DNA from 4 places in the Paragemmobacter aquarius genome. Region 1 is predicted to be linked to each of the others. Evidence: riboswitches for the same ligand, from Rfam matches in the RefSeq annotation. Region 1 holds a riboswitch; each other region holds the start of a gene.

Evidence for each region. Region 1 has a riboswitch for cobalamin ahead of HYN69_RS05205 (CbtB domain-containing protein). Riboswitches for the same ligand answer to the same signal wherever they lie in the genome.
Region 2: it holds a riboswitch for cobalamin, as region 1 does, so the genes downstream of both, bluB (5,6-dimethylbenzimidazole synthase) here and HYN69_RS05205 (CbtB domain-containing protein) in region 1, are expected to answer to the same signal.
Region 3: it holds a riboswitch for cobalamin, as region 1 does, so the genes downstream of both, bluB (5,6-dimethylbenzimidazole synthase) here and HYN69_RS05205 (CbtB domain-containing protein) in region 1, are expected to answer to the same signal.
Region 4: it holds a riboswitch for cobalamin, as region 1 does, so the genes downstream of both, HYN69_RS20095 (DUF1636 family protein) here and HYN69_RS05205 (CbtB domain-containing protein) in region 1, are expected to answer to the same signal.

Annotation. Positions count from the first base shown of each region.
Region 1 is NZ_CP028918.1:1,072,300-1,075,488, reverse strand. Features, by position in the region: gene cobF (precorrin-6A synthase (deacetylating)) at 1-740, opposite strand, end outside; gene HYN69_RS05210 (CbtA family protein) at 787-1,521, opposite strand; gene HYN69_RS05205 (CbtB domain-containing protein) at 1,526-1,705, opposite strand; cobalamin riboswitch at 1,741-1,961, opposite strand; gene HYN69_RS05200 (DUF1636 family protein) at 2,017-2,325, opposite strand; gene cobA (uroporphyrinogen-III C-methyltransferase) at 2,322-3,047, opposite strand; gene HYN69_RS05190 (cobyrinate a,c-diamide synthase) at 3,044-3,189, opposite strand, start outside.
Region 2 is NZ_CP028920.1:17,805-20,993, forward strand. Features, by position in the region: partial or broken gene HYN69_RS19300 (threonine-phosphate decarboxylase) at 1-363, opposite strand, end outside; gene HYN69_RS19305 (propanediol utilization protein) at 378-1,184, opposite strand; gene bluB (5,6-dimethylbenzimidazole synthase) at 1,177-1,857, opposite strand; cobalamin riboswitch at 1,900-2,085, opposite strand; partial or broken gene HYN69_RS21595 (hypothetical protein) at 2,348-2,542, opposite strand; gene HYN69_RS19320 (Mu transposase C-terminal domain-containing protein) at 3,037-3,189, shown strand, end outside.
Region 3 is NZ_CP028920.1:178,206-181,394, reverse strand. Features, by position in the region: gene HYN69_RS20130 (ISKra4 family transposase) at 1-500, opposite strand, end outside; partial or broken gene HYN69_RS22015 (hypothetical protein) at 710-904, shown strand; cobalamin riboswitch at 1,167-1,352, shown strand; gene bluB (5,6-dimethylbenzimidazole synthase) at 1,395-2,075, shown strand; gene HYN69_RS20115 (propanediol utilization protein) at 2,068-2,874, shown strand; partial or broken gene HYN69_RS20110 (threonine-phosphate decarboxylase) at 2,889-3,189, shown strand, end outside.
Region 4 is NZ_CP028920.1:173,213-176,401, reverse strand. Features, by position in the region: partial or broken gene HYN69_RS20105 (cobyric acid synthase) at 1-313, opposite strand, end outside; gene cobO (cob(I)yrinic acid a,c-diamide adenosyltransferase) at 318-971, opposite strand; cobalamin riboswitch at 1,015-1,249, shown strand; gene HYN69_RS20095 (DUF1636 family protein) at 1,339-1,695, shown strand; gene cobW (cobalamin biosynthesis protein CobW) at 1,699-2,733, shown strand; gene cobN (cobaltochelatase subunit CobN) at 2,743-3,189, shown strand, end outside.

The DNA.
Region 1 (3,189 bases):
ACGTAGATATCCATGATCCAACCATGCTCGGCCCGCAGCCGCTCGCGCAAGGGCGGGATCGTCGTGGCCATTTCGGCAAGCGGCCCCTCGGCCAAGACCTGCTCGGCCATGCCGACATAGGCGCCCCACCAGATATGCACGCCCGCAGGCTGCACCGAGCCGAACGAACACTCCCCGTCCAGCATGACGACCAGCGTATCCACCCCCGCAGGCCAGCCATGATCGCGCAACTGCCGCCCCGTGGTGACGGTAAAGGGCGCACCCACCTCGTTGACCGGAATGGCATGCCCCGCCGTAAGTACCTGCATCGAGGTGACCCCCGGAACGACCGTCACCACAGGCGCAGGCTTAAGCCGCGACGCGATCCGCAACGTGCTGTCATAAAGCGAAGGATCGCCCCAGACCAGCAACGCAACCGTGCGAATATCTCGCGAAAATCCCCGTCCGTCCTGAACCGTTGCAATCGCTGCAACCCAAGCCGCCGCAATCGCATCATGCCAGGCATCCACCCCTGCCAGATACCCGCCCGATACATCGCGCTTGGGCATGTCGAACACGGCCACCGGCACATCGGCCGCATGTTCGGCCAGCATCGCATGGCGCAATCCGGCAAGGTCGGATTTGTCCGGCCCCTTCTGCGGGATCAGGATCAGGTCCGCCCCCCGCATCGCCTTGATCGCCTGCAGCGTCAGATGGTCGGGGTTGCCCGTGCCGATGCCGATCAGGACCAGCTTTTCCATACCACCCTCCCTTTGGTCAGGGGGCGGAACATCCGCCCCCCGCCCGCTATACCCGTTCGCCCCGCGCCCAGACAGAGCCAGCAACCCAGCCAAGCACGGCCCATGCCACCAGCCCGACACCCAGCACGCGCGCCGCAAAGGCCGCGCCAAGCTCGGGCGGTGCCGAGCCGTAATATTCGCCCAGCGTCGGCGCACCGATGACATGCGGCAAGGCCAAAGCCACACCCGCCAACACGAACACCCATGCCTTGCGCCCGTAGCCCAGCCCCAGCAGGCCCGCCGCCGTCAACAGCGCCGTCCCCCACCACCAGACCTGCCGCGCACCAAGATCGGCGGCAACCGTTCCGGGCAGTTCGGGCGCAAGCCCCATCGCAGGTGCAAGCTGGAACACGGCAAACCCGCCGATCCCCCACAAAAGCCCCTGCACCGCCCCGATCCGCGCGCCGAAGGTCGAAGCCGCACCGAAACCCGCGATCAGGATGAAGCCGTAAGCCACGTAGATCAGCACGGTGAACAGAACCGTAAGCCCGTCCCGCGCCAATCCGCCACTCTCGCCATGCTTATGCGTCGCGTGGTCATGCCCCGCGTCCTCGCCTGACGCTTCGCCCGCATCCGCATGCACCGCATGATCCCCGCCGCCCGCGAAATGCGTCAGCGCGCCGGATTCATACTGCTCGCCGGTCAGGATAAGCGCTTGGACAAACGAAAAATGCAACAGGGCGGCAATCAGCCCTGCTGCACAACCGGCGAACACCGCGCCGGTCACCAATCTCTGGAACATCAGTTCAGTGGCAGGGGAAGCCGGTCGCGTGGCGCATGTCATGCGCCGCATCGTGCAGCGTCGCCGACTGGGCATGGCCCGCCACGAACATCAGCGCAACGCCGATGGCCATGACAGCGATGATCGAACCCGCGGCCTGTGCCAGCGTGCCCGAGGATTTCTTGACCGAAGCAAGGGTCGTCATAATGTCGTTCTCCCGACCGTCACACCCGACGGCGTATGTTTCATCCCTGCAAGGTCGGTCTCCTGGCTCGCGGGTCGTAACGGCCTTCACCTTCCCATCCCCTTGCGGGAACAGTGGTCGTCGAAGGCCGCTCGCCGCTTACAGTCGCGGGGGCGGCTGGGGCCATGGGCGCCGTATTCGGTCCGCCCCTTCCCCATTCCCGTTTCAGCCCCTGTGCTTTGCACGTTAACGGGGCACCTTGCCCTTCCATCTGCACATCAACCGCCCCTGCGGTCAAGGTGCTTTGCGGCAGATCGCAGCCCAAGCGCGACCTATCCGGGGATTCGCGCCACGGCCTTCATCCGCAACCCGCCGATTGCCCGCGCATCGGCCAGATTGCCATCAGCCGACGCTCCGTAAAGCCCCGCGAAAACCACCAGCTCGGGCAGGTCATCCGCCACCACATCGCCGAACAGATAGGCCGTCTTGCCCGCATCCCTGAACGCCACCGTCGATGCCCGCGCACAACCGGACATGCAGTCGACCAGCGCCACCTCGGCCAGCCCGCCCAGCGCCTCGCGCAGGGTCTCGGCAAACCCCGCCCGCCCCAGCGCGCAACTGCCGCAGACAGTGATCTTCACGCACCATCCCCCGCAAGCGGACCGTATAGAATCAATCCCGGCAACAGCCCCGGCCCCTCGGCCAGCAGCGCCGCCAGCCCCGCGATCGTCGTCCGCGTCAGCCGTTGCTCCGGATGCCCAACCGACTCGGCCAGCATCGCCGGAGTATCCCCCGGCAACCCGTGCGCCATAAGCCCCGCACACATCGCCCCGAACGTGCGCTTGCCCATGAACACCACCGTCGTCGCCAGCGGGTCCGCCAGCGCGGCCCAGTTCAAATCCGCGGGCAGCCCCCCCGTCACATCCGCGCCGGTCAGAAACTGCACCCGCCGCGCCGTCAGCCGCCGCGTCAACGGTATCCCCGCCGCCGCCGCCGCCGCACTCGCACTCGTCACCCCCGGAATGATCTCATAAGGAATCCCCGCTGCCTGCAAAGCGTCGGTCTCCTCCTCGAGCCGCCCGAACAACCCGCAATCGCCCGACTTCAGCCGCACCACCCGCGCGCCCGTGGCGGCATATTCCACCAGCAAACGGCTGACATGGTCCTGCTTGGGCGATGCACGCCCCGCCCGCTTGCCCACACCGACCAGATCGGCCCCGTCGCGCGCGTGGCCCAAGATCGGCCCCGAGGACAGGTCGTCGAACAGCACCGCATCCGCCTCCCTTAACCGCGCCACGGCCTTGAGCGTCAGCAGTTCCGGATCGCCAGGACCCGAGGATACGAAAGAGACGAAGCCCGTCATGTGGCCTCCGCAATCAAGTGAAAGAACGTCCCCGTCACGCGCCCGCCGCCCCCGAACGCAGCCCATGACCCGGTTTCGGCCACCTCGGCCCCCGTCGCATCGACCACCCGCGCCAGCGCCGCATCGGGCTGCGCCAATATCG
Region 2 (3,189 bases), on a different replicon from region 1:
GGCTTCTGGCGTGCTGACATTGGCAACATCCCAGCCTGCCTGTGACAGACACGCCGCGTGTTCGTTATAGGTCGGCCCCAGCACTGCCGCACGCCCGGCGGGCCGCAACAAGGGCATTAGTTGAATAGCCGCCTGCGCGCCCGCAAGCGCTATTCCGGCCGCTTGATCTGATGCTCCCCATGCGCGCGCCGCCTGCGCCACCAAACCCGCCTGACTTGCCCGAGTCGGCAGGCTGCGCCAACAGTCCGGGTCAAGCAGGGGCAATGGCCAAGGGCGGCGGTTGATACCCGTGCACAGGTCAATCCAGTCGCCCGTGCCGAAAACGGCCATCGCCTGATCCAGATTTCCGCCGTGATCGCGCATAGATGTGCTCCTTGTCATTCGCCCAAGGTGGCCAGATGATGAACACCTCGCAACCCAGCCTCACGCAATGCCGCCATACCATGGCGCGGCAGAGCGCCCGGGGCAAAGATCAGCGCCCGCGCCGCACCCGAATGCGACATCATCCACCCAAGCGCCCCCAGATCGTGTGCAAGCCGTTCGGTCGGGTCCTCCGACGGGCCGCGAAGGGCAACGCAGCGCGCCGCACTCTCGCTGGCAAGAGCGGCACGGGTGGCCAGCGGGGCCTCGGCCTGCCAACGCTCCAGAAGGTCCGATACGTCGGCATATGCCAGATCGCCCGCTTGCGTCGGCCGTGCTGGACCCCAAAACCCGGCCAGCAGGTGCGCGCGCGGCTGCGGCGACAATCGCGCCAGAACCCGCCCCTGACGCGAGGCCCACAAGAGCCGCGAAGGTTGGGCGAACATCAGCGGATCGCTGGCTCCTTCGGCGGCCACACAAGCCCGCGCCAGAGACAGCGGCGCAAGCGCCCGCCCAGCAAAGGCCGCGACCCCCAGCAGACCAGCGGTGGACATGCCAGTGCCCAGGCCAGGCGGATAAGGCACCCGCAGTAGGGTCCGCCCCGGTGGCAATCCACCAAGCGCCCGCGCAAACCGCGCCAGCAACGCCGGATCCATTGGGCCATGCGTCACCGACTGACACGCCAGCCCGACACCCGCACGCCAGCGCGCAATCACCCGCGGACCGGCAGGCGTCAGCGTGATCAGCGCCACTGGGCCAGCTGGCCCCAGCCGCCCCTGCATCCATTCGCCGAAATGGCAGGGCACCGAAATCGGTCTAGGCACGCCGCCCCCAGCGTTCGGCAAAAACAAGATCGGCCAGTGGAACCCGCTGGGCCCAGCCTTTCGCTTGCAACTCGGGCTCGGAATAAAGCGCATCGACATGGCCAAGGCACAGCCACGCCACCGCGCTGACATGATTGGGCAGATCCAACAGTTGCTGCATGTCGGCGGGGTCAAAGATGCTGACCCAACCGACGCCAATCCCTTCGGCCCTTGCCGCCAGCATCAGGTTCTGCACAGCGCATACAGTGGAATAGACATCCATCTGCGGTTGATGCGTGCGCCCCAACACCACTGGGCCACCCCGGCTGTGATCGCATGTGACACACAGGCTTATGGGTGCGGTCAGTATGCCCTCCAGTTTGAGCGACGAATAAAGCGCACGGCGGTCTTCGGGAAACATCGCCTGTGCCTCGGCATTGGCCTTGGCAAATGCCGTCTGCGCCCGAAGCTTTACTGCCTCTGACCGGATCACGATGAAATTCCAAGGCTGCGACAGCCCGACGGAGGGCGCATGATGCGCTGCTGTCAGCAGGCGCAACAGTGTGGCGTCGTTAATTGGGCGGTCGGTAAACTGACTGCGTACGTCGCGGCGGGTGTGAATCGCGCGATATACGGCAGCGCGCTCGGCCTCGGCAAACGGCCCGGCATCAGTCAAGAACGGTTCGGCGGTCATAGTCTTCCCCTGCACAGAAACGGGACCTGCGCCGGCCATCGCCCGCCCCGGTTTCGTCTGGCCGGTCTTCTGACTTGGCTTCATCCGGAACCACGCCTTCCCGAACCTTTCGGCCAGTGGCATTTGTGGTCCCGTCCACTTTACAGCGTTGGGCACGTCGCGGAGTTGCACCGCGTTCCCGATTATCCCCTCGCCAAGACGAAGGGCACCAGACAACAACTGGCTTAATCCCACTGAAACGCGCGCGCAACTGCACATCGGAGGGACGCCATCTCCAAGAACGCCATAGCTTGTGTGGCGGTAACTGACAAATCGGACTTGGGCGTTTCTCATGATTTTGTTGCGGTCCAAATGCTGCAACTTCGCCTTTTGGGTAGCTTGCCGTTAGCAAACAAGAAAGAACGCGTTTCAGAGGATCGAAATTTGTTTGCTCTGCAAAAACAAAAAGCCGTACTGCGACTTCGGTTCGCGGTTTCAATTGGGAGAGGTATCACCTCCGAATTTCTCCGGCCAAAACAGCACGGCCATGAACTGCAAGCGTCGCCGTGAACCTCGGACAACCCAACTGCCGGATGACGTCTACGATGCGTGCGTCGTAAGCAGCCTGCCCGATGAGGCGACAAAGGTCAGAGGCATGAAATTCCCGGTTGGAACTCGGCGCGGCGCGGATCTGGTCATGAAATTCCTGCATCTTGGGATCTTCTTTGGCCAACGGTTCTGGCTCAGATGAAGCTTTTGGAGCCGTGCTTGACGAACCGGTCCGCCAACGGCGCATGAACCCGAGTGTCGCGTAGCCCTTAAATGCGGTATGCGAAAGTCAACAAAATCAAAGGGGCGGCTTTGCCATTAAATATGGTATCTTGCCTTTAAATTCGACATTCTTGCCATTAAAGCTGACACAGGGTGCGCGGGGTTGGACGGTTGGCAGCGATAGTGGGTAATGACGAAGACTGTGGCGATTCTGGTGTTGAGGCGCTGCGCCGGGCATCGGTCCTTCGACCGCTTGTACAGGCGTATCTCAGCCGCACCGGGAGCTTGGAGAGCGGCATACGTGATGCAGTCTGGGAGCTTGGCGTCAGCAAGACCACTGTCTGGCGCTGGATTCGACGACTTGCGGAAGAAGGTGGCCGGACAAGCGCTCTTGTTCCCCGCAAACGCGGCCGACCCACGGGGTCGGTCATGGTGCCCGCTGATGTCGAAGGTATAATCGAAGACCATTTGACTCGATACTACCTTCGGCGAGAACGCCCCAGCCTGGCGCGAGTTGTGACAGAAATCCGCAGTGCCTGCCTTGAGAGTGGGTTTCAGCCGCCGACGCGCCGCACCGTTCAG
Region 3 (3,189 bases), on a different replicon from region 1:
CGCACCGATGTGTTCACCTGCTTCGCGCAAGGCAGAAAGGTTTCCAGAATACGCACCGCTTCCCGAAAGGAATGACGCGCTCCAAGTTCGGCTTGAAGGCGTCGCAGTTCCGGGGTCGATCGATCCGGGAAAAAGTGAGCGAGAGGCGAAAGCGGTCCGCCCAAGACAACATCGGATTTTGCATTGCAGGCGCAACGCCGAATGCGCGGCGCTTTGACCTCGAACCTGCCGAAGAGTGTGTCGAGCACCCGCGACCGATAATCATGTATAGCCCGGACCCCGTCGCAGTCCGGGCAGATCCGGCTGGCTTCGGAAATTTCCTCGATCTGGTCGTGCAGGATCGCACTTTGCAATTGCCCCAGGATCGTCTTCGCATCTTCGAGCAACAACCCGAACCCCTCAGGCTGCGTGCGTCGAAACGGGCGGGACAAACGGCCGAGACGATGCCTCTTTGTGGTTCCGTTCTCAAAGGTCGTCTCGACAATAATCCGCACTTCCATGGCAGTTCCCTTCTCAATGAACCACCAACATACACAGACACCCCCAAGTTTTGCCCACTCCCCTTTGATTTTGTTGACTTTCGCATACCGCATTTAAGGGCTACGCGACACTCGGGTTCATGCGCCGTTGGCGGACCGGTTCGTCAAGCACGGCTCCAAAAGCTTCATCTGAGCCAGAACCGTTGGCCAAAGAAGATCCCAAGATGCAGGAATTTCATGACCAGATCCGCGCCGCGCCGAGTTCCAACCGGGAATTTCATGCCTCTGACCTTTGTCGCCTCATCGGGCAGGCTGCTTACGACGCACGCATCGTAGACGTCATCCGGCAGTTGGGTTGTCCGAGGTTCACGGCGACGCTTGCAGTTCATGGCCGTGCTGTTTTGGCCGGAGAAATTCGGAGGTGATACCTCTCCCAATTGAAACCGCGAACCGAAGTCGCAGTACGGCTTTTTGTTTTTGCAGAGCAAACAAATTTCGATCCTCTGAAACGCGTTCTTTCTTGTTTGCTAACGGCAAGCTACCCAAAAGGCGAAGTTGCAGCATTTGGACCGCAACAAAATCATGAGAAACGCCCAAGTCCGATTTGTCAGTTACCGCCACACAAGCTATGGCGTTCTTGGAGATGGCGTCCCTCCGATGTGCAGTTGCGCGCGCGTTTCAGTGGGATTAAGCCAGTTGTTGTCTGGTGCCCTTCGTCTTGGCGAGGGGATAATCGGGAACGCGGTGCAACTCCGCGACGTGCCCAACGCTGTAAAGTGGACGGGACCACAAATGCCACTGGCCGAAAGGTTCGGGAAGGCGTGGTTCCGGATGAAGCCAAGTCAGAAGACCGGCCAGACGAAACCGGGGCGGGCGATGGCCGGCGCAGGTCCCGTTTCTGTGCAGGGGAAGACTATGACCGCCGAACCGTTCTTGACTGATGCCGGGCCGTTTGCCGAGGCCGAGCGCGCTGCCGTATATCGCGCGATTCACACCCGCCGCGACGTACGCAGTCAGTTTACCGACCGCCCAATTAACGACGCCACACTGTTGCGCCTGCTGACAGCAGCGCATCATGCGCCCTCCGTCGGGCTGTCGCAGCCTTGGAATTTCATCGTGATCCGGTCAGAGGCAGTAAAGCTTCGGGCGCAGACGGCATTTGCCAAGGCCAATGCCGAGGCACAGGCGATGTTTCCCGAAGACCGCCGTGCGCTTTATTCGTCGCTCAAACTGGAGGGCATACTGACCGCACCCATAAGCCTGTGTGTCACATGCGATCACAGCCGGGGTGGCCCAGTGGTGTTGGGGCGCACGCATCAACCGCAGATGGATGTCTATTCCACTGTATGCGCTGTGCAGAACCTGATGCTGGCGGCAAGGGCCGAAGGGATTGGCGTCGGTTGGGTCAGCATCTTTGACCCCGCCGACATGCAGCAACTGTTGGATCTGCCCAATCATGTCAGCGCGGTGGCGTGGCTGTGCCTTGGCCATGTCGATGCGCTTTATTCCGAGCCCGAGTTGCAAGCGAAAGGCTGGGCCCAGCGGGTTCCACTGGCCGATCTTGTTTTTGCCGAACGCTGGGGGCGGCGTGCCTAGACCGATTTCGGTGCCCTGCCATTTCGGCGAATGGATGCAGGGGCGGCTGGGGCCAGCTGGCCCAGTGGCGCTGATCACGCTGACGCCTGCCGGTCCGCGGGTGATTGCGCGCTGGCGTGCGGGTGTCGGGCTGGCGTGTCAGTCGGTGACGCATGGCCCAATGGATCCGGCGTTGCTGGCGCGGTTTGCGCGGGCGCTTGGTGGATTGCCACCGGGGCGGACCCTACTGCGGGTGCCTTATCCGCCTGGCCTGGGCACTGGCATGTCCACCGCTGGTCTGCTGGGGGTCGCGGCCTTTGCTGGGCGGGCGCTTGCGCCGCTGTCTCTGGCGCGGGCTTGTGTGGCCGCCGAAGGAGCCAGCGATCCGCTGATGTTCGCCCAACCTTCGCGGCTCTTGTGGGCCTCGCGTCAGGGGCGGGTTCTGGCGCGATTGTCGCCGCAGCCGCGCGCGCACCTGCTGGCCGGGTTTTGGGGTCCAGCACGGCCGACGCAAGCGGGCGATCTGGCATATGCCGACGTATCGGACCTTCTGGAGCGTTGGCAGGCCGAGGCCCCGCTGGCCACCCGTGCCGCTCTTGCCAGCGAGAGTGCGGCGCGCTGCGTTGCCCTTCGCGGCCCGTCGGAGGACCCGACCGAACGGCTTGCACACGATCTGGGGGCGCTTGGGTGGATGATGTCGCATTCGGGTGCGGCGCGGGCGCTGATCTTTGCCCCGGGCGCTCTGCCGCGCCATGGTATGGCGGCATTGCGTGAGGCTGGGTTGCGAGGTGTTCATCATCTGGCCACCTTGGGCGAATGACAAGGAGCACATCTATGCGCGATCACGGCGGAAATCTGGATCAGGCGATGGCCGTTTTCGGCACGGGCGACTGGATTGACCTGTGCACGGGTATCAACCGCCGCCCTTGGCCATTGCCCCTGCTTGACCCGGACTGTTGGCGCAGCCTGCCGACTCGGGCAAGTCAGGCGGGTTTGGTGGCGCAGGCGGCGCGCGCATGGGGAGCATCAGATCAAGCGGCCGGAATAGCGCTTGCGGGCGCGCAGGCGGCTATTCAACTAATGCCCTTGTTGCGGCCCGCCGGGCGTGCGGCAGTGCTGGGGCCGACCTATAACG
Region 4 (3,189 bases), on a different replicon from region 1:
CCGCATAATCGCGCGCCCGCGCGGTCGTCAGCCGCTTGCCCTGCACGATCACCTGCGCGCCCACCTCGGACTCGGGCTTGAGAAGCACCGGGTTCATGTCGGTCACCGGCTCCAGCCCGCAGGCTATCGCCTGCAATGCCTGCGCGCGGCCGATCTCGCCGCCATCGGCGGTGACGGCGGCATTGTTCGACATGTTCTGCGGCTTGAACGGCGCGACCGACAGCCCGCGCCGCACCGCCGCGCGACACAGTCCTGCCACCAGCATCGACTTGCCGACGTTCGACCCGCAGCCCTGGATCATCAGCGCGGGCATCGCGTCAGAACTCCACCCCCGGCTGGGCTTTTATGCCCGACCGGAACGGATGCTTGATCAGCGTCATCTCGGTTACCAGATCGGCGGCCTCGATCAATGCGTCCTTGGCGTTTCGCCCGGTCAGGCAGACATGGGTCAGCGGCGGCTTTTCCGCGCGCAAGAAGGCCAGCACCTCGTCAAGATCAAGGTAATCATAGCGCAGGGCGATGTTGATCTCGTCCAGCAGCACAAAGCGGATATCGGGGTTGCGGATCAGCTCCTTGGCCTTTTCCCAACCGGCGCGGGCGGCGGCGATGTCGCGGGCCTTGTCCTGGGTTTCCCAGGTAAAGCCTTCGCCCATCGCGTGAAACTGGCACAGGGCGCTGAAATGACCCTCGATCAGGCGCCGCTCGCCGGTGTCCCAGGCGCCCTTGATGAACTGCACCACGGCGCAGGGCATCCCATGTGCGATGCAGCGCAAGACCATGCCGAACCCGGACGAGGATTTGCCCTTGCCCGCCCCGGTATGCACGATCAAAAGCCCGCGTTCGCCTGCTTTTCCAGCCATGATCTTGTCGCGGGCGGCCTTTTTCTTGGCCATCTTGCTTGCGTGGCGGGCCAGATCGTCGGCCTGACCGGGCCCCGGGCCTTCGGTGGAGGTGTCGTTTGTGGCGGACATCGAGACGTTTCCTTGTTCTTGACAGCGCAATCCTTGTGGCAGACTACGGCATGAAGGAGTTGGTGCCTGTCTTAGGACAGGTGAAAAGGGAATGCGACAGGATTTGCGGCACGCCTTGCCGCAACCCCAAGCGCAGCCGCCCCCGCGACCGTGACCGGAAAGGTCTGCCCCACGTCACTGGCCGCAAGGTTCGGGAAGACGGGCAGCCCGCCGGGGCAGGCCTTGCGCCCGCCTTGAGATCCGCAAGCCGGGAGACCTGCCAGCTCCAGAACTGAAACGCGCGGACGGGGTGTTCCGCGACCTTCGGAGTTTGGGCGCATCACGCCCATGCCGCAGGCTGCCCCGTGCGACACTTACGGGAGAGGCCATGACGACTGTCTTGCATGTCTGCACCACCTGCCGCGCTGGTCAGCCGCTGCCCGACGGGCAAACCGCCCCCGGTCAAACCCTGTTTGACACGGTCGCGCAGTCGGGCCTGCCCGACGGCGTGACCCTGCGCGCGGTGGAATGTCTGTCGGCCTGCGATCATGGTTGTGCGATCGCGCTCAGCAAAGCAGGCGGCTGGTCTTATGTCTATGGCCGGATGACCACCGATGACGTGCCCGAAATCCTGCGCGGGGCCGGGCTGTTTGCCGGCTCTGCCGATGGTATCGTGCCCTGGCGCGACCGCCCCACCATCTTTCGCAAGCAAACGCTTGCCCGCATTCCCCCGCTGGAGACCTGATCCATGACCGACCTGACCAAAATCCCCGTCACCGTCATCACCGGCTTTCTGGGGGCAGGCAAGACCACGCTGATCCGCCACCTGATGCAAAACCCGCAAGGCAAGCGTCTGGCGATCCTGGTCAACGAGTTCGGCACGGTGGGGGTGGATGGCGACATCCTGAAATCCTGCGCCGATGAAAACTGCCCGGTGGAAAACATCGTCGAGCTGGCCAATGGCTGTATCTGCTGCACCGTGGCCGATGATTTCATCCCCACGATCGAGGCGCTGATGGCAATGCCGGTGCGCCCTGATCACATCCTCATCGAAACCTCGGGCCTTGCACTGCCGAAACCGCTTCTCAAGGCGTTCGACTGGCCCGCGATCCGGTCAAGGATCACCGTTGACGGCGTGATTGGCCTGGCCGATGCCGAGGCGGTGGCAGCCGGGCGCTTCGCCCCCGATGTGGCGGCGGTGGATGCGCAACGTGCTGCGGATGACAGCATCGACCACGAAACCCCCCTGTCCGAGGTGTTCGAGGATCAGATCCTGTGCGCCGACTTGATCCTGCTGACCAAGGCCGATCTGGCAGGCGAGGTGGGGCTGACCGCCGCCCGCGGCGTGATCGAGGCCGAGATGTCGCGCAAGGTGGCGATCCTGCCTGTGACGGATGGCCGGATCGACCCGCGCCTCATCCTGGGCCTTAACGCCGCTGCCGAGGATGACATCGCCGCGCGCCCCAGCCATCACGACGGCGAGGATGACCACGAGCACGAGGATTTCGACAGCGTGGTGATCGATCTGCCCGAAATCACCGACCCCGACGATTTGGCCCTGCGCATCCAGCGTCTGGCGCGCAATCAGCACATCCTGCGCGTCAAGGGCCATGTCGCTGTGACGGGCAAGCCGATGCGTCTGCTGGTCCAGGCGGTCGGAGAGCGGGTGCGCCACCAATATGACCGACCGTGGGGTGATGGGCCGCGCCAGTCGCGGCTGGTGGTGATCGCGGAACATCACCACATCGACCCTGCCGCGATCCGCGCCGCGCTGGAGGCATAAGGACCCGCGATGCACGTCGTCTTTCGCGACAGTCGGGGGTTGGACACGGCCGAGGCGCCGTTTGATCCGGGGCAGGACCCTGCCGATCTGGTGGTCCTGTCGTTTTCCGACAGCGACCTTGGCGCGTTTGCGGCCGGCTGGCAGCGGGCTGGCGGCGGTCTTCCGTCCCTGCGGCTTCAAAATATTGTTGCGCTGAAACATCCCGTCTCGGTCGATACCTATGTCGAGCGGACGCTGTCGAGGGCAAAGGCAATCTTGATCCGCCTGATCGGCGGCGAAGCCTATTGGCCTTACGGCATTGCGTCGGTGCAGGACATGGCACGCAGGCGGGGGATCGCGCTGGCGGTGCTGCCTGCGGACGGGCGGGTGGACCCGGCGCTGGATACAGCCTCGACCCTGCCGGTCTCCACCTTGCGGCGGTTGCAGGATTTGTGTGACGCGGGCGGCGCGGTGGCA